DNA from 3 places in the Rhizobium sp. 57MFTsu3.2 genome. Region 3 is predicted to be linked to each of the others. Evidence: predicted binding sites of a transcription regulator. Region 3 holds the regulator's gene; each other region holds the start of a gene.
The links. Region 3 encodes LexA, which represses DNA repair genes until DNA is damaged. Its sites were predicted from a motif close to TGTTCNNNNTGTGTTCNG; they were not measured.
Positions count from the first base shown of each region.

Region 1: the regulator LexA is predicted to act here: its motif matches at 4,527-4,544, upstream of AF71_RS00545 (DNA recombination protein RmuC).
Region 2: the regulator LexA is predicted to act here: its motif matches at 2,629-2,646, upstream of dnaE (DNA polymerase III subunit alpha).

Region 1 is NZ_JDWI01000001.1:108,920-115,404, reverse strand. It holds gene AF71_RS00555 (methyl-accepting chemotaxis protein) at 1-2,100, opposite strand, end outside; gene AF71_RS00550 (ribokinase) at 2,320-3,219, opposite strand; gene AF71_RS00545 (DNA recombination protein RmuC) at 3,268-4,494, opposite strand; gene AF71_RS00540 (globin-coupled sensor protein) at 4,690-6,186, shown strand; gene def (peptide deformylase) at 6,284-6,485, shown strand, end outside.
Region 2 is NZ_JDWI01000011.1:81,548-88,032, forward strand. It holds gene AF71_RS14105 (lipoprotein-releasing ABC transporter permease subunit) at 1-747, shown strand, start outside; gene AF71_RS14110 (ABC transporter ATP-binding protein) at 762-1,445, shown strand; gene AF71_RS14115 (DUF5680 domain-containing protein) at 1,446-1,910, opposite strand; gene AF71_RS14120 (hypothetical protein) at 1,979-2,563, opposite strand; gene dnaE (DNA polymerase III subunit alpha) at 2,867-6,367, shown strand; gene AF71_RS14130 (L,D-transpeptidase family protein) at 6,370-6,485, opposite strand, start outside.
Region 3 is NZ_JDWI01000036.1:35-6,519, reverse strand. It holds gene eno (phosphopyruvate hydratase) at 1-883, opposite strand, end outside; gene AF71_RS27170 (HAMP domain-containing methyl-accepting chemotaxis protein) at 1,296-3,140, shown strand; gene kdsA (3-deoxy-8-phosphooctulonate synthase) at 3,161-4,006, opposite strand; gene AF71_RS27160 (VOC family protein) at 4,003-4,887, opposite strand; gene lexA (transcriptional repressor LexA) at 5,087-5,803, shown strand.

The DNA.
Region 1 (6,485 bases), on a different contig from region 3:
CTCGACCATGGCTGCGTTCTGCTGGGTAACCTGGTCCATCTGGTTCATGGCCTGGTTGATCTCCTTCAGTCCGATCGCCTGTTCACTGGCCGATGCGGAGATCTGGCGGATAAGGCCGTTGATGCCCATGACCTGCTCGGAGATCTTATGCAGCGTATCGCCGGCGCGGCCGACCAGATCGACGCCTTCCTTGACCTGTACGGCCGAAGTGTTGATGAGCGTCTTGATCTCCTTGGCGGCGTTCGCGGAACGCTGGGCCAGCTCGCGGACTTCCTGCGCGACGACGGCAAAGCCCTTGCCGGCTTCGCCGGCGCGTGCGGCTTCAACGCCGGCATTCAGGGCCAGCAGGTTGGTCTGGAAGGCGATCTCGTCGATGACGCCGATGATGCGCGAGACCTCGGTGGAGGACTGCTCGATGCCCTGCATCGAAGCAATTGCCTTGCGCACCACTTCGCCTGACTTTTCGGCATCCTCGCAGGCGAGGTTGACGTTATCAGCCGCCGTGCGGGCGTTGTCGGCGCTGGAGTTGACCTGTGCGGTGAGCTCGTTGAGCGCGGCTGCCGTTTCTTCCAGGCTTGCTGCCTGCTGTTCCGTACGCTTGGCGAGGTCGGAGGCGCTGCCGCTGATTTCGCTTGTACCGGAGCCGATGTTCACGACGCTGAGGTTCATCGTGTTGATGGTTTCCTCGAGGCTTTCGAGAGCCGCGTTGAAGTCCTGCTTCAGCTTGGCGTATTCGCCCGGGAAGTCCTCGGTGATGCGATGGCCGAGGTTGCCCTGGGACAATTCGGACAGGCCGGAGCCGACGATCGACACGATATGACGCTGCAGCGTGATCGACTGATGCCGCTCGGCTTCCGAGCGGCCACGCTCGGTTTCGGCTGCATCGCGCTGGTTGTTTGCCTCGGCCTCAAGACGCTGCGTGTCGGCGAGTGCGAAGCGGAAGCCCTCAAGAGCCTTGGCCACGGCGCCGATCTCGTCAGCGCGATCCTGACCGGCTACCGGCTGCTCGTACTTGCCGTCGCTGAGTGCCTTGACGCTGGCGACGAGACCGCCGATCGGACGCTGGACGAGGGAACGGACGGCTAGGTAGAGGGCAATCATGACGGCTGCGAGCACGAGAATGCCGGCGACAACCATCATGGAGGTTTGATCTTGAACAGGCGCGTTGATGGCCGAGTGCGGGACGTCGACGAGGATGACCCAGGTCGTGTTCACGTCGGGCAGGGCAAAGGGATAGACGACGCGGTCGAAGGGCTCGTAGCTATCGTAGCTCAGGTCCTTGACGACGGCTGGCTGTAGCGTCGAAAGCGCGCTCTTCACGGCATCTGTGCCTTCGCCGTCATAGTCCTTCATGGAAAGCTCGGGAATCGGCGAGACAATCCATTTGCCGGTCTGCGAGAGCAGCGTAACGCGGCCAGAGCCGAAGGGGTGGAGCGTCGAAAGCTTATCGCGGAGCGATTTGAGGGAGATGTCGACGCCGCTGACGCCGATCATCTTGCCACCCGAGAACACCGGATAGGCAATGGACGTCATCGCGGTATTCTCGCCGGTCGTCGTCTCGGCATAAGGCGGCGACAGCGCGCCCTTCTTGCTTTCTGCGGCGAGCGCGTACCAGGCAGCCTTATAGTCGGAATCGAAGGTGGAGAAGCTGAAGCCGCCGTCCTTGCTCTTCGTCCAGTACGGGTTGAATGTGCCATCCTTGGCTGCGCCGAATTCGGCCTTGCCGGCCATGGACGGCGACTGGCCGTCGAAGGCGTTCGGCTCTTCGGCAAACCAGCTGCCGAAGGCAAGCTGGTTGCGCTCGACGTTTGCCTTCAGCATGTCCAGAACGGCCTTGCGGTCGAGATATTTGCCCTCCTGACCATGACCGATCGTGCCGGCCATCGAGCGCGCGGCCCCTGCCAGCTCGCCGACGGATGAGGCAACCTCGTTGGCGATAGCCTTCGCCTCGAGATTAGCTTGGTCCATGGTGAGGGTCCGCACGCGGTTGCGCGTCTCGCCGATGAGGAAGAAGTTGGAAATGAGGAGGACGAGGGCGATGGCAACGCCCGTAATGAGGATAAGCTTGGCTGCAAGCGATTTCATGCGAAAGATGAACATGGATTCCTCGGGAAGCAAGGATGTGCCGTACGGGGCATTCATCGGCACAGGGACGAAGGCGTCGCCCCCTCATGGAGCAGCCGTGACAGAAGCCGACCCCTTGGCGAAGGCCGGCGATGGCTGGAACATCGCCGGAAACCTATTAAATTTGAATGAAATCTAATGAAAACAGACGCTGCATACGGCAAACCGCCCCGATATGTCGCGGGGCGAATTGCCCTATAGCTCGTTTGCGACTTCGGCGCTTGATGGGATCGATGGCTGAGCGCCTTGCTTGAGGCAGGCGAGCGATCCTGCGACGGCGGCCCGCCGCAGCGATGCCTCGAAATCTAGGCCTTCGTCCAGGCTCGCGGCGAAATAGCCGCAGAACGTGTCGCCGGCACCGACCGTATCGACAGGCTCGATCTTCAATCCCTTCGCACGGGAGATGACGCCGTCGCGGATTGCGATGACGCCGTCTGCGCCGAGCGTCACGATCAGGGTTTGCCCCGTCTCCGCATTGAGTCGTTTCAGCGCGGCCTCGCGATCCGCCGTGCCCATGTTTTCCTGGCCGGCAAGACGCTCGAACTCGGTCTCGTTCGCGATCACGATGTCGGCAAGGCGGCCGAGGCGTGGAGCGTCTTCGATCAGTGGGGCCAGGTTGAGGATGGACGTGACGCTCTTGGCGCGCGCCGCGGCCAGCGCCCGCTCGACGGCCGGAACGGGCACCTCGAGCTGCAGCATCAGGATGTCGCCCTCCTTCATCGCGTCGATCGCGACGTCGGCATCGGCCGGCGTCATCGTGCCGTTTGCGCCAGGCACAACGGCAATCATGTTCTCGCCGTCACCGCCGACGAGGATCAGTGCGGTTCCGGTCGGCTCGTCGACCTGCTTGACGGTTTCAAGTCCAGTGCCGGCGTCCTTCAAGAGAGCAACCGCCGGCTCCGCAAAGGCGTCGCGTCCGACGGCTCCCGCCATGTGAACGGTTCGGCCGGCGCGTCGCGCCGCAAGTGCCTGATTGGCGCCCTTGCCGCCTGCTGCCGTTGAGAAGCCGTTGCCGGCAACCGTTTCGCCGGGCTTCGGCAAGCGCGCGGTGGTGGCGATGAGGTCCATGTTGATGGAGCCGAAGACTGTGATCATGAGTGTCCCGTCCAATGCTTTTCTTGAGCGCGACACTGCCTGAAGGGCTTACTCGTCGTCAACCACTCTGAGCTTCAGAAGCCCGCTGCGGCTGTCGACGGATTTTGGCGCGCCATCACCGTCCCGCGCCGCGGCCTTGCTGTTGTCGCCGCCCTCGAACTCCAGAGCTTCGATTTTCGCGCCGCGCTTGGTGAGCTTATCGGTGGAGGTGAGGATCTGGTCGACATCTCTTTGCGTCATGGAAAAATGGCTCTGCAGCTTGCGAACACGCTCGTCGAGACGGCCGAGATCGTCCATCAGGTTCGCGACTTCGCCCTGGATGACGTGTGCCTGGGCCCGCATCCGCTGATCTTTCAGGACTGCCTGAATAACCTGGATGGAGAGCATCAGCAGCGAAGGCGACACGATGACGATGCGCGACCGGTGCGCCTTCTGCACGATCGCTTCGAAATTCTCGTGGATCTCCGCGAAGATCGATTCCGACGGCACGAACATGAAGGCCGTGTCCTGCGTCTCGCCCTGGATCAGATATTTCTCGGAGATATCGCGGATGTGCGTTTCCATGTCGCGGCGGAACTGCTGCGAGGCGACCTTGGCTCCGTCAGGTCCGCCGGCGTCCCGGATCGCGTTCCAGGCTTCAAGCGGGAACTTCGCGTCGACCACCAGCGGTGGTGCGCCGTTGGGCATGCGAATGGTGCAGTCCGGGCGCGAGCCATTGGAAAGCGTCTGTTGGAAGGCATAGGCCCCCATCGGAAGGCCGTCGGCGACAATCGTCTCCATGCGCGATTGGCCGAAAGCGCCGCGTGTCTGCTTGTTGGAGAGGATCGCCTGCAAACCGACGACATCTTTCGCCAGTGTCTGGATGTTGTTCTGGGCGGCATCGATGACGGCGAGACGCTCCTGCAGCCGCTGCAGGTTCTCGTGCGTCGATTTGGTCTGCTCGCTGATCGTCGAACTGACGCGCTGCGACATACCATCGAGACGCTGGTTGATCGCCTGGTTGAGCTCGGACTGCCTCGAGCCGAACACTTCGGCCATTGTCGACATGCGCCCGTGCATTTCCGCCTGGATTTTCAGAAGTTCGGCCATTCGAGCATCCGTCTCGGCGGCACGGAGGCTCGCTACCTCGGCCTGCTCGCGCCGCACCTGCCCGCTGCGGACGAGAAGGAGGATCAGCAACAAGACCAGAGCCGCGATCGCGCCTCCGACGAGCGCCAGCGTGGCAGGACTGATACGGGAAAGGGCGAGGAGAAACGACTCAGAGCTGGTGTTCATTTCGCCACCATAACAAACTCGTGTGGGATGGCTAGATCAAAACGTGAACAACTCGCAAGCCTTCCCAAAGGATTGGCTCGTAGAGGGAACAAACGACAGTTGACAAATCTCAAGTTCATTTAACCTTTGCTCAACCATATTGCGTAAAAGGTCAGGTCAAATTCCCTTTTGCATCAATTACAAAGCAGAGAGATCATGACCAGCCAGCAGTCCGACAGCACGCTCAAGCAACGCCTCGATTTCATCGAGCTGGACGACGGAGCCCGCACGGCGCTGCGTGAGATGCGCCCGGCAATCTCGGAGTTGCTCGGCGGCGCTCTCGACAAGTTTTACGCGAAGCTGGCAATGACGTCTGAGGTCGCAAGCTTCTTTGCCGATAAAGCGCATATGGGACATGCCAAGAAGCGCCAGGAAGACCACTGGGCCAATCTGGCTGGCGGCAACTTCGACGAAACCTACGTCAAAGGCGTGGTCACGGTGGGCAAGACCCATGCCCGTATTGGCCTCGAGCCTCGCTGGTATATCGGTGGCTACGCGCTGCTGATGAGCGAACTCGTGAAGGGCCTGATGGCCAAGCAGTGGCCCTCCATGTTCGCCAGGCAGCAGGGCAAGGTGCTGGCCGAGAAGCTTTCAGCGGTCATCAAGGCCGCGATGCTCGATATGGACTATTCGATCTCGGTCTATCTGGAAGCGCTCGAAGAGAAGCGACGCAAGCTGGAAGAAGAGCGCGTAAAGGCCGAGCAGGATCAGGCCGTTGCGCTCGATCATCTTCGCCGCGGTCTGGAGGCGCTGTCGAACGGCGATCTCGAGGCCACGCTGCCGCCAGATCTCCCCGGTAATTTCAAAGCCATGGCCGACGACTATAACCGCGCCGTCGCCGCTCTTCGCGCGTCCTTTGGCTCGGTGCGGGCAACCTCGGGCGAGATCCTGAGGGGTACGGACGTGATCGCCAAGGCCTCCGATGACCTTGCTTTGCGGACGGCCCAGCAGGCAGCTGGCGTCGAGGAAAGCTCGGCGGCGCTGCAACAGCTTTCGGTCAGTGTCGGACAGACTGCCGCAAACGCCGAAAAGGCATCCGGTGCGGTCCGTGAGACGCAGCAGAAGGCCAAGAACTCCGGCGAACTCGTCACCAGCGCCGTTTCCGCGATGGCCGGCATCGAAAAATCCTCGACCGAGATCGCCAAGATCATCGGCGTCATCGACGAGATTGCTTTCCAGACGAACCTGCTGGTGTTGAACGCCGGCGTGGAGGCTGCGCGTGCCGGCGAAGCGGGCAAGGGCTTTGCCGTCGTGGCGCAAGAGGTCCGCCAACTGGCGCAGCGCACCGCCGACGCCGCCAAGGAGATCAAGAACCTGATTTCGGAAAGCTCGGTCCAGGTGAACGAAGGAGTGGACATCGTCAGCAGCACCGGCGAGGCGCTGAACGACATGATCAACCGCATCGATATCATCAACAGCTTCGTTGCCGATATCGCCGCTGCCGCGCGCGATCAGGCAACCGGGGTCAACGAGGTCAGTGTCGCCATCCGCAACATGGACACGATCACGCAGCAGAACTCGGGAATGGTCGAGAACACCTCTGCCGAGACGCGGCGCCTGCGCGGCGAAGTCGACAATCTGGTTGCACTGCTGCAGCGCTTCCGTACCGGCGTCGAGCAACGTTCGATGACCACGACACGCCGCGCCGCATGACGGGAATGCGGCGAAATTCCGGGCTGGGGCGTAAAAAAGCGCTCCGCCAGCCCACCGGATAATTCCATCCTGGAAAAAGATGCGTTATGGGAACGCCATGACCATCAAGCCACTCATCATTCTCCCCGATCCGCTGCTTCGTCAGGTTTCCAAGCCGATCGAGCGCGTTGACGCCGATCTTCAGCGACTTGCCGACGACATGCTTGAAACCATGTACGACGCGCCCGGTATCGGCCTTGCTGCCATCCAGATCGGCGTGCCGCGCCGCATGCTGGTCATCGACGTTTCCCGCGAGGGCG
Region 2 (6,485 bases), on a different contig from region 3:
CTGATATCACCGGAAGGTGACGTCACACCGATGGGCGTCAATCCGCGGGTGAAGTCCTACAAGGTCTCCGGCATTTTCGAGATCGGCATGTCGGAATACGACGCGACGATCATCTACATGCCGCTTGAGGAAGCGCAGCTCTATTTCAATGCCGAGGGCCTGGTTCAATCCATCGAGCTTTTCGTCGACAATCCCGACGACATTGACAATATGCGGCCGAAGGTCGAGGCCGCAGCCGGTCGGCAAATTGCGATTACCGACTGGCGCCAACGCAACCAGACCTTCTTCTCGGCGCTCGAGGTTGAACGGAACGTGATGTTCATGATCCTGACGCTCATCGTCCTCGTTGCGGCGCTGAACATCATTTCCGGCCTCATCATGCTGGTGAAGGACAAGGGCAGCGATATCGCGATCCTGCGCACGATGGGCGCGAGCTCTGGCGCGATCATGCGCATCTTCTTCATGACCGGTGCGGCGATCGGTGTCGTCGGAACGATAGCCGGTGTCCTGCTTGGTGTCGTTGTCTGTATCAATATCGAGAAAATCCGCGAGTTCTTTTCTTGGGTTTCCGGCACGGTGCTGTTCGACCCGCAACTCTACTTCCTCAGCCAGCTGCCTGCGGAAATGAGTATGAGAGAGACGCTTTCAGTTGTGATCATGGCGCTGACCCTGTCCTTCCTCGCCACCATCTTCCCGGCATGGCGAGCCTCCAAGCTCGATCCCGTGCAGGCCCTGCGCTACGAATAAGGAATGCTCTCTTCATGAAGCGGAATACCGTTCTCAAGCTTTCCGGTGTCGAGCGCCACTATGGTCAGGGCGAGACGCTGCTCTCGATCCTCAAGGGTGCGGACTTCACGCTGAACAGCGGCGAAATCGTCGCCCTCGTCGCGCCGTCAGGCACAGGCAAGTCGACGCTTCTACATATTGCCGGCCTGCTTGAGCACCCCGATGGCGGCGAGGTGATCATCAACGGAAAGGCCTGCGATGGTTTGCCGGACGATAAGCGCACCGCGATTCGCCGCAGCGAAATCGGCTTCGTCTATCAATTCCACCACCTGCTGCCGGAATTTTCTGCGATCGAGAATATCATGATGCCGCAGATGATCGCAGGGCTGCCGCGTAAGGAAGCGAAGGAGCGAGCCGGCCAGCTGCTCGATTATATGCGCATAGGCCATCGCGGCGCGCATCGCCCCGGAGAGCTTTCCGGTGGCGAGCAGCAGCGTGTGGCGATTGCGCGTGCCGTCGCGAATGCGCCAAGCCTGCTGCTGGCGGACGAACCGACTGGCAACCTTGATCCTGAAACGGCAAGCTATGTCTTTGACGCGCTTGAAGCGCTGGTGCGTCAATCAGGCCTGGCGGCGCTGATCGCGACCCACAATCACGAACTCGCCGGGCGCATGGACCGCCGCGTGACTATCGCCGACGGCAAGGTCGTGGATTTCTGATTAGGGGTGGATGAGACCGCCACGGTAGTCCAATTCGTAGGCTCTGCGCTCGTTCACGACGATCACTTCGCGACCGCTGAAATGGCTGCAGTCCCCTATGCTTTGATCGGCATAGTAACCGAAGGCGTGCTCGAACTCCATGCCGCCGAGGAAGCGCCGATATTCGGCATACATTTTTGACAGTGCAGCCTTGATCACCGTTCCCGCCCGTTCTCCGCCGATCAGCGAATGCTCGACGATGCGTCCGAAGTAGTTCATCGCCCAGACCGGTTCGCTCTCCAGCCAGACCACTTCTTGCCCGGCGAAATCTGCGCCGCCGAAATAGCTGTCGAGATAGCGCCAGGCGCCGCGCTGATATCCGATGTCGCGCGATCCTGTCCGGCAGGCGGGCACAGGGCTTCCGCCACCGACATAGGTATTCGCCTTCGCCTCGACGATGAAACTGTTCAATGCGACAATATCCATGGCGTTCCCTCCGCTCGACAGCGTCTCAACAACGCTATTAAATGTAAAGAACAAAATAAGAACAAGCCTCACGGTCCGCAGATCGTTTGTCCAGTGTCGTCGTTCCACTCAGCGATCGGGAGGACACGTGGCTCGGCTTTGACATCCTTGCCATCCTTCTGCAGCTTGCCGGTCAGTGCATTGTAGTCGCAGGAGCCGGCCGCATTGGGGTCGAGCGTGTCGTAGTGGTTGTAGGTATAGCCGGCAACGACGAACTGCTTGTTCCGATAGGCCACCGTCAGCGTCTGGTCCCAGCGATCGCGCCCGATCGCGCTGTTCTGTGAGTGTACGGCGATGGAGGATTTGCCGACGGCCTTCAACGACGGTTCCTGTCCGAAGACGCCGTCCGCATTGGTGCTGCCCCAGATCTTGTTTGGTGCGGCCAGCGAAAGCCGCAGAAGTTCGTGGTCGCTGTCACGAAGATAGAGGTAGATGCCGATTTGATCATAGTTGGCGCCCTCCTCGGGAGCAACCAGCAGCGCGAGGTCCGCACGCCCATCGCCATCCCAATCCCCCGTCGCCGCGTCGACGATCCGCGTGGGATCGATTTGCTCGGCTCGAGCGGTAAACGCCGCCGATAGAGCCAATCCAGCAATTAATACAAACTTAAACATGCTTTTCTCCCATCGCCATGCGGTCAGCAAAACGGAAAAGAATCCTGTTGACAATAGAACAATAGCGGAACAAATTGAAAACATAAGAGAACAGGAGAGCCAAATGACTGACTTGATCCGTGATATCGCAGCATTCACCTCCATCGCAATGTTCGTTGCCAGCTTCTCGCTTATCTGCATGGCAATGTAAGAATTCCGGGGACCGCATGGCTGCCATGCGGTCCGAGCGCAGCCCTTGTCTGGACATCAACCCCTCAATGCTGAGAATAGACCTGATTGATTCAGGTGATCGGAAGGCATGTCATGGCGGGTGCGGAGAAAGACGCGGAAGGCGGTTTCATCGGTGGTACGCCGGGCTTCGTTCACCTTCGGGTCCACTCGGCCTATTCGCTCCTTGAAGGTGCGCTGCCGCTTAAGAAGATCCTCTACAAGGCGTCGGGCGACAGCCAGCCGGCCATAGCGATCACCGACACCAACAACCTGTTCGTCGCCCTCGAATTCTCACAGAAGGCGATGGACGAGGGCCTTCAGCCGATCATCGGCTGCCAGGTCTCGATCGACATGGAGGATGGACTGGAGACGGAACGGCGCGGCGGCCAGCAGGCGCTCGCCAAGCTGCCGTCGCTGGTGCTCCTTGCGGCCACCGACGCCGGCTACGAGCGGCTGGTGGACCTTGTCAGCCGCGCCTATCTCGGCGGCGAGGGCAACGGTCAATCGATCCACATTCGTGCCTCCTGGCTCGACGAGATCGGCACCGACGGCCTGATCGCTTTGACCGGCGCCCTGACGGGGCCGGTCGACGTGGCGCTGAAGGATGGGCATGCCGCCCAGGCGGAAGCACGCCTCCTGCTGCTGAAGCGCCATTTCGGTAACCGGCTCTATGTTGAGTTGCAGCGGCACGGCACTTACGACAAGCGTCATGAGCAGAAGCTCGTCGGCCTTGCCTATGAGCACGACCTGCCGTTGGTCGCCACCAACGAAGCCTTTTTCCCGACCCGTGACGACTATGATGCGCATGACGCCCTGATGGCCGTCGCCCACAACGCCATCGTTTCGGATGATACCCGGTTTCGCCTGACGCCTGATCACTACCTGAAAAGCCGCGCCGAAATGGCGAAGCTGTTTGCGGATCTGCCGGAGGCGCTGGAAAACACCATCGAGATCGCGCGGCGCTGCTCGTTCATCCTGAAGACGCGCAAGCCGATCCTGCCGCGTTTCACCGGCGCCACCGCCGATCCCGAGGAGGCGGAACGCGAAGAGGCACTCGAACTGCGCCGGCAGGCGGAGGAGGGGCTGGATAAGCGCCTTGCCACTCTCGGCATGTCGCCCGGCTATGAGGAGAAGGATTACCGCGAGCGCCTGGAATTCGAGCTGAGCGTCATCGAGCGCATGAAATTCCCGGGTTACTTCCTCATCGTTTCGGACTTTATCAAATGGGCAAAACAGCATGACATCCCCGTCGGCCCGGGCCGCGGCTCCGGTGCAGGCTCTCTCGTTGCCTACGCGCTGACGATCACTGACGTTGATCCCTTGCGCTTCTCGCTGCTCTTCGAACGCTTCCTCAACCCGGAACGCGTCTCGATGCCCGACTTCGATATCGACTTCTGCCAGGACCGCCGCGAAGAGGTGATCCGTTATGTGCAGCGCAAGTACGGCCGCGAACAGGTCGCGCAGATCATCACCTTCGGTTCGCTGCAGGCCCGCGCGGCGCTGCGCGACGTCGGCCGTGTGCTGGAGATGCCCTACGGTCAGGTCGACAAGATCTGTAAGCTGGTGCCGAACAATCCGGCCAACCCGACGCCGCTGTCGAAGGCGATCGAGGAAGAGCCGAAGCTGCAGGAGGAGGCCGACAAGGAGCCGGTCGTCGCCCGCCTGCTCGATATCGCCCAGAAGATTGAAGGTCTCTACCGCCACGCATCGACCCACGCTGCCGGTATCGTCATCGGCGACCGCCCGCTGTCGAAGCTGGTGCCGATGTACCGCGATCCGCGTTCCGACATGCCTGTCACCCAGTTCAACATGAAGTGGGTCGAGCAGGCCGGCCTCGTCAAGTTCGACTTCCTCGGGCTGAAGACGCTGACCACGTTGAAGGTCGCCGTCGATTTCGTCGCCAAGCGTGGCATCAAGGTCGATCTTGCCTCGATCCCGCTGGACGATAAGCTGACCTACGAGATGCTCTCGCGCGGCGAAACGGTTGGCGTGTTCCAGGTTGAAAGTGCGGGCATGCGCAAGGCGCTGATCGGCATGAAGCCGGACTGCATCGAGGACATCATCGCACTCGTGGCGCTTTATCGCCCAGGCCCGATGGAAAACATCCCGGTCTACAATGCCCGCAAGCACGGCGAGGAAGAGATCGAGTCGATCCATCCGACGATCGACTACCTGCTGAAGGAAACGCAGGGGGTTATCGTCTACCAGGAGCAGGTGATGCAGATCGCCCAGGTCCTGTCGGGCTACTCGCTCGGTGAAGCCGACCTTCTGCGTCGCGCCATGGGTAAGAAGATCAAGGCGGAGATGGACCAGCAGCGCGAGCGCTTCGTCGATGGCGCCGTCAAGAACGGCGTGAAGAAGCCGCAAGCCGATGTGATCTTCGACCTGCTCGCCAAGTTCGCCAACTACGGTTTCAACAAGTCTCACGCCGCCGCTTACGCGATCGTTTCCTACCAGACCGCCTATATGAAGGCGCATTATCCGGTCGAGTTCCTCGCCGCGTCGATGACGCTCGATATGTCGAACACCGAAAAGGTCAACGACTTCCGGCAGGACGCCAAGCGTCTCGACATCGAGGTAATCCCTCCTTCGGTACAGACCTCGTTCCGCCATTTCGAGACCGGCGACAACAGGATCTACTACGCGCTGGCGGCGCTGAAGGGGGTCGGCGAATCGGCTGTCGATCATATCGTGGAGGTCCGCGGTGGCACTCCATTCGCGAGCCTTGAGGATTTCTGCCTGCGCATTGATCCGCGACAGGTGAACCGCCGCGTGCTGGAAAGCCTGATCTTCGCCGGTGCTTTCGATTGTTTCGGGCTCGACCGCGCGCAACTGGCGGGCGGGCTCGACCGCATCATGGGCTACGCCCAGCGTGCGCAGGAAAACAAGCTGAGCGGCCAGTCGGATATCTTCGGCAGCGCTCTTTCATCCGGCCCAGAGAGAATCTCGCTGCCGCCGTTTTCGCCGTGGCTGGCCTCAGAAAAGCTGCTCAAGGAATTCCAGGTCCTGGGCTTCTACCTGACCGCGCATCCGCTCGATAGCTACCAGAGCATTCTGCAGAAGATGCGCGTGCAGACCTTCGCCGAGTTTTCGGCGGCCGTGAAGCAGGGCGCGAGCAACGGCCGCCTTGCGGGCACCGTCATTTCCAAGCAGGAGCGCAAGACCAGGACCGGCAACAAGATGGGTATCATCGTGTTCTCCGACTCCTCGGGTCAGTTCGAAGCCGTTCTGTTCTCCGAGATGTTGAACCAGTATCGCGACGTGCTGGAGTCCGGAAAGTCCTTCGTTATCACGGCGACAGGGGAAGAGCGGCCGGAAGGCATCGGCCTTCGCCTGCAGACCATTCAGTCGCTGGAAGAGAAATCGCTGCAGATGCAGAAGGCCCTGCGCGTCTACGTGCGCGATTCCGGGCCGCTTCGTGCCGTCGCGGCACACCTCAATGCCAAGGGCGATGGCCTTGTCTCCTTCATCGTGATCAAGGAGGAAGGCAAGCGCGAGGTGGAAGTCGAGCTTCCGCAGAAATATCGTATCACGCCGGAGATTGCTGCCGCACTGCGCGCAGCGCCCGGCGTCATCGACGTCGAGCTGGTCTGACGTCAACCTCTTGTAAGGGTGATGAAGTCGGTTCCTTCGCCGGTCTCCGGTCCGAGGCCGGTGTCTGAGATTGTCAACGTCGAGCCGGTGGTCAGCATGGCGTCGATCTTCCGCCGCG
Region 3 (6,485 bases):
AGCCGTCCCAATCGTCTTCAGCCATACCGTCTTCGATGGAGATGATCGGATACTGGGCGGCGAGCTGGGCAAGGTATTCAGCCATGGCACCCGATTCCAGCGTGCGGCCTTCGCCTTCGAGAACGTACTTGCCGTCCTTGAAGAATTCGGTCGCAGCGCAGTCGAGGCCGAGGTAGATGTCTTCGCCCGGCTTGTAGCCGGCTTTCTCGATCGACTTCATGATGAAGTCGAGGGCTTCAGGGGCGCTCTTCAGGCCCGGCGCGAAACCACCCTCATCGCCGACGTTGGTGTTGTGGCCCTGAGCCGACAGCTCCTTCTTGAGGACGTGGAATACTTCCGAGCCCATGCGAACGGCTTCGCGGATGGAATCGGCACCGACCGGCAGGATCATGAACTCCTGGAAGTCGATCGGGTTGTCGGCATGCGCGCCACCGTTGATGATGTTCATCATCGGGACCGGCAGCAGGTGGGCGCTGGCGCCACCGACATAACGGTAGAGCGGCAGGCCGGCAGCCTGGGCAGCAGCCTTGGCAACCGCGAGCGATACGCCGAGGATGGCGTTGGCGCCGAGGCGCGACTTGTTCGGCGTGCCGTCCAGTTCGATCATGATGTTGTCGATCTGGATCTGGTTTTCGGCATCAATGCCGCCGATCGCGTCAAAGATTTCGGTGTTGGCGGCTTCGACAGCCTTTTCAACACCCTTGCCGAGATAGCGATTGCCACCATCGCGAACTTCAACAGCTTCGTGAGCACCGGTGGAAGCGCCCGACGGCACCGCCGCACGGCCCATGCTGCCGTCTTCGAGATAGACATCGACTTCGACGGTCGGATTGCCACGGCTGTCGAGAATCTCGCGGGCGATAATGTCGGTAATTGCAGTCATCGGTTCTTCCTGCTCGGTGGGTGATAACGTTGGAAGCCTGTTTAATCGAAGGCACACAAATTACAATGCCACACTGACGACAGATGGCATGCCACGGCCCTAACGGGTGAATATGTCAGGCCTTTGAAGCCACGCCCGGCCGTTGGTTGGAGACAACGCTTATCAACTTTCAAAACCTGACGTTTTGGAAATATAAATTTTGACTTTCAAGCTGGTTGTAAATTTATCGACCAGTAACCAATCATATTTGTTAACGGCCGAAAGGAAATAACACCTTCTTCGGCAGGCGTTATTGCATGATGCGCTTCCTTATGCGGCCAAGCCGCCTGTCACGATCCATAGCTGCTGCTCGAAAATTTCCAATGGTTTCAGAAACGACGTCGTTCACTATTTACTATTTACGGGGCATAGGATGAAACTCAATATTGCACGAAGCCTTGCCATCTTCGCGGTGGTCGTCGCCGCCGGGCTCATTGCTTCGATCGGCATACAAAACTACGCCTTCAATAAGCTACGCGTGAACGGCGAGATGTACCGGCAAATCGTCTACGGCAAGGATCTCGTTGCCGATATTCTGCCGCCGCCCCTCTATGTCGTTGAATCCTACATGCTTGCACTCGAGGCGGTGCAGCGCCCGGAGGTCGCCGGAAAGAACATCGACCGCATTCAAAATGTCCTGAAGCCCGCCTATGAGGATCGCCGCAAGTATTGGCAGGCAACCGCGCTCAGCGCAGACCTCAAGGAAAAACTTCTGAACGACGTCCTCATCAAAGGCGATGCGTTCTGGAAGGTGATGCAGGACGAACTCGCGCCCGCCATCCTTAACCACGACTCTGCGGTCATCCCGACAGCCTTCGAGAAGCTTGCGACCAATTTTCATATCCACGAAACGGCGGTCAACGAGCTCGTTGATATGGCGAACGCCTTCCTGGCAAAGGCTGAAAAAGACGCGGCCGAACAGACAAGCATTCTCTCGGCGATCACGGTTGCATCTGCGGCGGTCTCGCTTTGCCTGCTTCTTGGCGGCCTCTACGCCTTCCGCCGGCGCGCCATCGTGCCACTTTCGGCGATGCGCGACTACATGGCGATCCTAGCGGGCGGCGACTATTCCAAGGAAGTCCCCTTCAGCCACCGTGTCGATGAAATTGGCGAAATGGCACGCGCCGTCACCGTGTTTCGCGAATCGGCGCAAGAACGGAACAAAATCCGCGAACACCAGGATGCGGAGCGCCAGGCCCAAGCCCAGCGCGATGCGGCGCTGGCCGCCTCCAAGGCTGATGAGGATGCCGGCCGCGAACGCATCATCGTGAGCCTAAGCCGCGGCCTGGACCGTCTTTCCCGCGGCGACCTCACCGTCCAGCTCAACGAAGCGTTCGCGCCGGACTACGAGAGGCTACGCGAGCAGTTCAATTCGAGCGTCCGCACGCTTTCCGGCACAATGAGGGATATCGCGACGGCAACCACTACGGTCAGGACTGGCACTAGCGAAATCGCAACAAGCACGGATGATCTGGCCCGGCGAACGGAACATCAGGCCGCATCGCTGGAGCAGGCAGCCTCGGCGCTAGATCAGATCACGGTTACGGTCAAAAACTCGTCGAAACGCGCCCATGAAGCAAACGCGATGATGACGGTGACGAAGGAAAGCGCCAGCTATTCGGCAACTGTCGTGCACGAGGCCGTAGCTGCGATGGAGAAGATCGAAGCATCATCCGTGCAGATCGGCGAAATCATCAACGTCATCGACGAGATCGCCTTCCAGACCAACTTGCTCGCGCTCAATGCTGGTGTTGAGGCCGCTCGTGCCGGCGAGGCCGGAAAGGGTTTTGCCGTCGTGGCGCAAGAAGTGCGCGACCTCGCCGGCCGCTCTGCCAAGCTGGCGAAGGAAATCAAGCAGTTGGTCGAGACTTCGTCCAGTCAGGTGTCAACCGGCGTTGCCTTGGTGAACCGCACCGGCGAAGCCTTGAACAGTATCGATCAGCAGGTGCTGAAGGTGACGACGCTGATCGAGGCGATCGTGCGCTCTTCCTCGGAACAGACGACCGCGCTCGTCGAGGTCAATGCCGCCGTCAACACCATGGACAGCGTCACCCAACAAAACGCCGCGATGGCGGAGGAAACCAGCGCAGCCTGCCGCGAGCTTGGCAACGAGGCGCTACACCTCAATCACCTGCTCTCCCGCTTCGCTCTCGAAGGCACGGAGAGGACGGCAGGATCGGCATATCCCACAAAGACGAGGTTGGCGCTCGCCGGTTGACGGCGTGCACGTCCATCCATTTATCCCGCCTTGGCAATCGCATCGAAGGCCAGCAGCTTTTCGAGAAGCCGCGGCATATCCCGCAGATAGACCATGTTGGGACCATCCGAAGGCGCATTGTCAGGATCTTCGTGGGTTTCCACGAATACGCCAGCGACGCCGACGGCGACCGCCGCACGCGCGAGCGTCTCCACGAACTCGCGCTGCCCTCCGCTCGAACCGCCCTGCCCGCCCGGCTGCTGGACCGAATGCGTGGCGTCGAAGACCACGGGGGCGCCCATCGCCGCCATGATAGGCAGCGATCGCATGTCGGAGACCAGCGTATTGTAGCCGAAGGAAGCACCGCGTTCGCAAAGCAAGATGTTCGGATTTCCGCTCGAATTCAGCTTGTTGAGGACGTTCTTCATGTCCCAGGGCGCGAGGAACTGCCCCTTCTTGACGTTGATGACGCGGCCGGTCTTGGCGGCGGCAACGAGCAGGTCGGTCTGACGGCTGAGGAAAGCTGGGATCTGCAGGATGTCGACGACGGTGGACACCTCGGCACACTGCTCTTCGGTATGAATGTCGGTCAGGACAGGAAAGCCGTATTCCCTCTTGAGATCGGCGAACACTTCAAGCGCCGTTTCGAGGCCGATACCGCGCTGCGCTGACAGCGACGTCCGGTTCGCCTTGTCAAAGGAGGACTTGTAGACGAGGCCGAGACCAAGCTTGTCGCAGAGTTCCTTCAGCACACCGGCGACCATGAAGGCATGCTCACGGCTCTCCATCTGACAAGGCCCGGCAATCAGCGACAGCTTGCCGGAATTCGAAAAGGTGACGCGGCCGGCGCCTTCGCCGACCACGACTTCGGAATTTGTCTGGCTCATCGTTTCTCCTCGAAGGCGAAGAGAGCGCCCTGTCCGGGCGCGGCCTTCACCAGAATTCGATTGTTCTTGCGCGTATAGGTCATCCCGTTAGCAGCCAATTGCGCTTCTGTCACGGCGAGATCGCCTACTTTGAAAACGATGGCAACACCACGCAGACCGCGATCGTCGGAAGGCGCAGGGATGTCGAAGTAGGCGTCCAGTCCATCCGGGGAGAGAACACTCACTCTGGCATTCGGAGTTGTCACACTCACACCGAAGGCCTCATTGGTCGTTCCCAAGCTGTGGGCGGCGGCGCGCAGGAATGGTCCAAACGCCTTGGGGTCGGGTGCCCCAAGCACGATCTCTGCGATCCCAACCACCCCATTTGCATGCACTTGCAGGGCTTTCCGGTCGGCTGGCAGCGGGTTGACACGTTGGCATGTGAAGAAAAAGAAATCTGGAGCGCGCAGGTCAACTGCAAAGGCGAGCTTAAATGCAGCCGTCACCTCCGAGCCATCGGGCATCTTCATCGGCCGCTCGAACTGCAGCATCTCGCCGCCATTGATCTTTTCGGACAGAAACCGGGCATGGTCGCGATCGGCATCTGCCGTCGCAAAGACCACGGCAGACAGCCCATCGTCTCCACATCGGAATCGAAAGGCACGGTCCCGCGCGGTGAAGACATTGCCTTTCTGCGCCGAAGCTTCATGCAGTTCGGCATTGGCGACCCCGAGAGGCTCCAGATAAGTTTCGTCGGCGAAGAATATGCAGGCATTCTCGGTCCCAAACGGGTGCCGGGCGTCGGGCGCGACGGTGAATCCCAGCTTTCCGAGACGCTCGCGCGAGAGCCTGATATTTGGAACCGGCAGCACGATGTGGTCCAGCGGATGTGCTTCGCTCATGGCAACTTCTCCGGAATTTGCGAAGATGTGCGCCGGGCAACAGGACAATGCAACCCCCTTCTACGCTTTCGGTCAAATGAGACGCAAAAACTCAGCAAGTTGCAGGCAAGTTTTACGAAAATTTAGGTACTTGCGGAACACATATGGAACATATAGTGTCTGTTCTGGCTTTGTTTCACGACTCTGGGGTTCAACTTCGATGCTGACGCGCAAGCAACAGGAGCTTCTTCTCTTCATTCACGAGCGAATGAAGGAGTCCGGTGTCCCCCCTTCTTTTGATGAAATGAAGGATGCCTTGGACCTCGCGTCGAAGTCAGGCATCCACCGCCTGATTACCGCGCTGGAGGAACGGGGCTTCATTCGCCGACTGCCGAATCGAGCCCGCGCTCTGGAAGTCATCAAACTGCCCGAGGCATATAACCCGAGCCTGCAGCCCCGCCGCGGTTTTTCGCCGAGCGTTATCGAAGGCAGCCTCGGCAAACCACAGCCAGTTGTGGCGCCGAAGCCAGCGCCGCAGGCTGACAACGGCGGTCCTGCCTCTGTACCGGTCATGGGACGGATTGCTGCCGGCGTACCGATTTCGGCAATTCAGAACAATACCCATGACATCACGGTTCCGGCGGACATGCTTGGCCCAGGCGAGCACTATGCGCTTGAGGTCAAGGGCGACTCGATGATCGAGGCCGGCATCTTTGATGGCGACACGGTAATCATCCGCAACGGCAGCACCGCCAATGCCGGCGACATCGTTGTTGCGCTTGTCGATGATGAGGAAGCGACGCTCAAGCGCTTCCGCCGGAAAGGCGCCTCCATCGCACTTGAGGCGGCAAACCCGGCTTACGAGACGCGCATTTTCGGGCCTGACCGTGTCAAGGTCCAGGGCAAGCTTGTCGGCCTCATTCGCCGCTATCATTGAAGGCAAGCGGCTCGCCGTCAAAGGTGCCGCTTCGCCAATTATACGCCCGATGGCGGATCCAAGGGCGGTCGAGCCTCGTATATAGGCCGTCGTTTCGACGGGGCTACCTTGATCGTCGATCCTTACCTCAGCGGCACCAAAGCGACGCAAGGTTTCGCCGGTGAACAAAAGTGCGCCCGACCGGCACCCCGTCGTGCGGAGGCGAGCGGGTGTCACGACGATATCGGCCGTATCGCAGGCAGCGCCGAAGTAAGCGGGATTTTCGACGATCGTCACGAAGTAGCCGCTATCGTGCGTGGCTGTGCACCAGGCGCCTTTCAGGCATACAAATCGGTCCTCAGCGCTCGTCGCAGCCTGACGTAACGCATCGCGGGCATTGCGCAATTCCATATGTGGACGGCTCCCTGTTGCAAGTGTTTTCTGCAGATATTTTTGATCGGATCGCTTGCTTCCATATGTGCGGCCTTTGTGTGTGGTCGCACATGACCACTGGCCAAGATGGTTTCCGCAACGCGCGTTCCTAACACGGTAACGACCTTAAAAGGCCAGTGGAATTAACGGAGTGTCACGCGTCTTGGATCGATCGATCGCACCATCTGCTCTTCACTTGCAAGTTCACAGCATCAGCTCAGCACGGTGACGTCCCTGCTCACCGTGATGGCCAATCTCCTAAATTAAACTG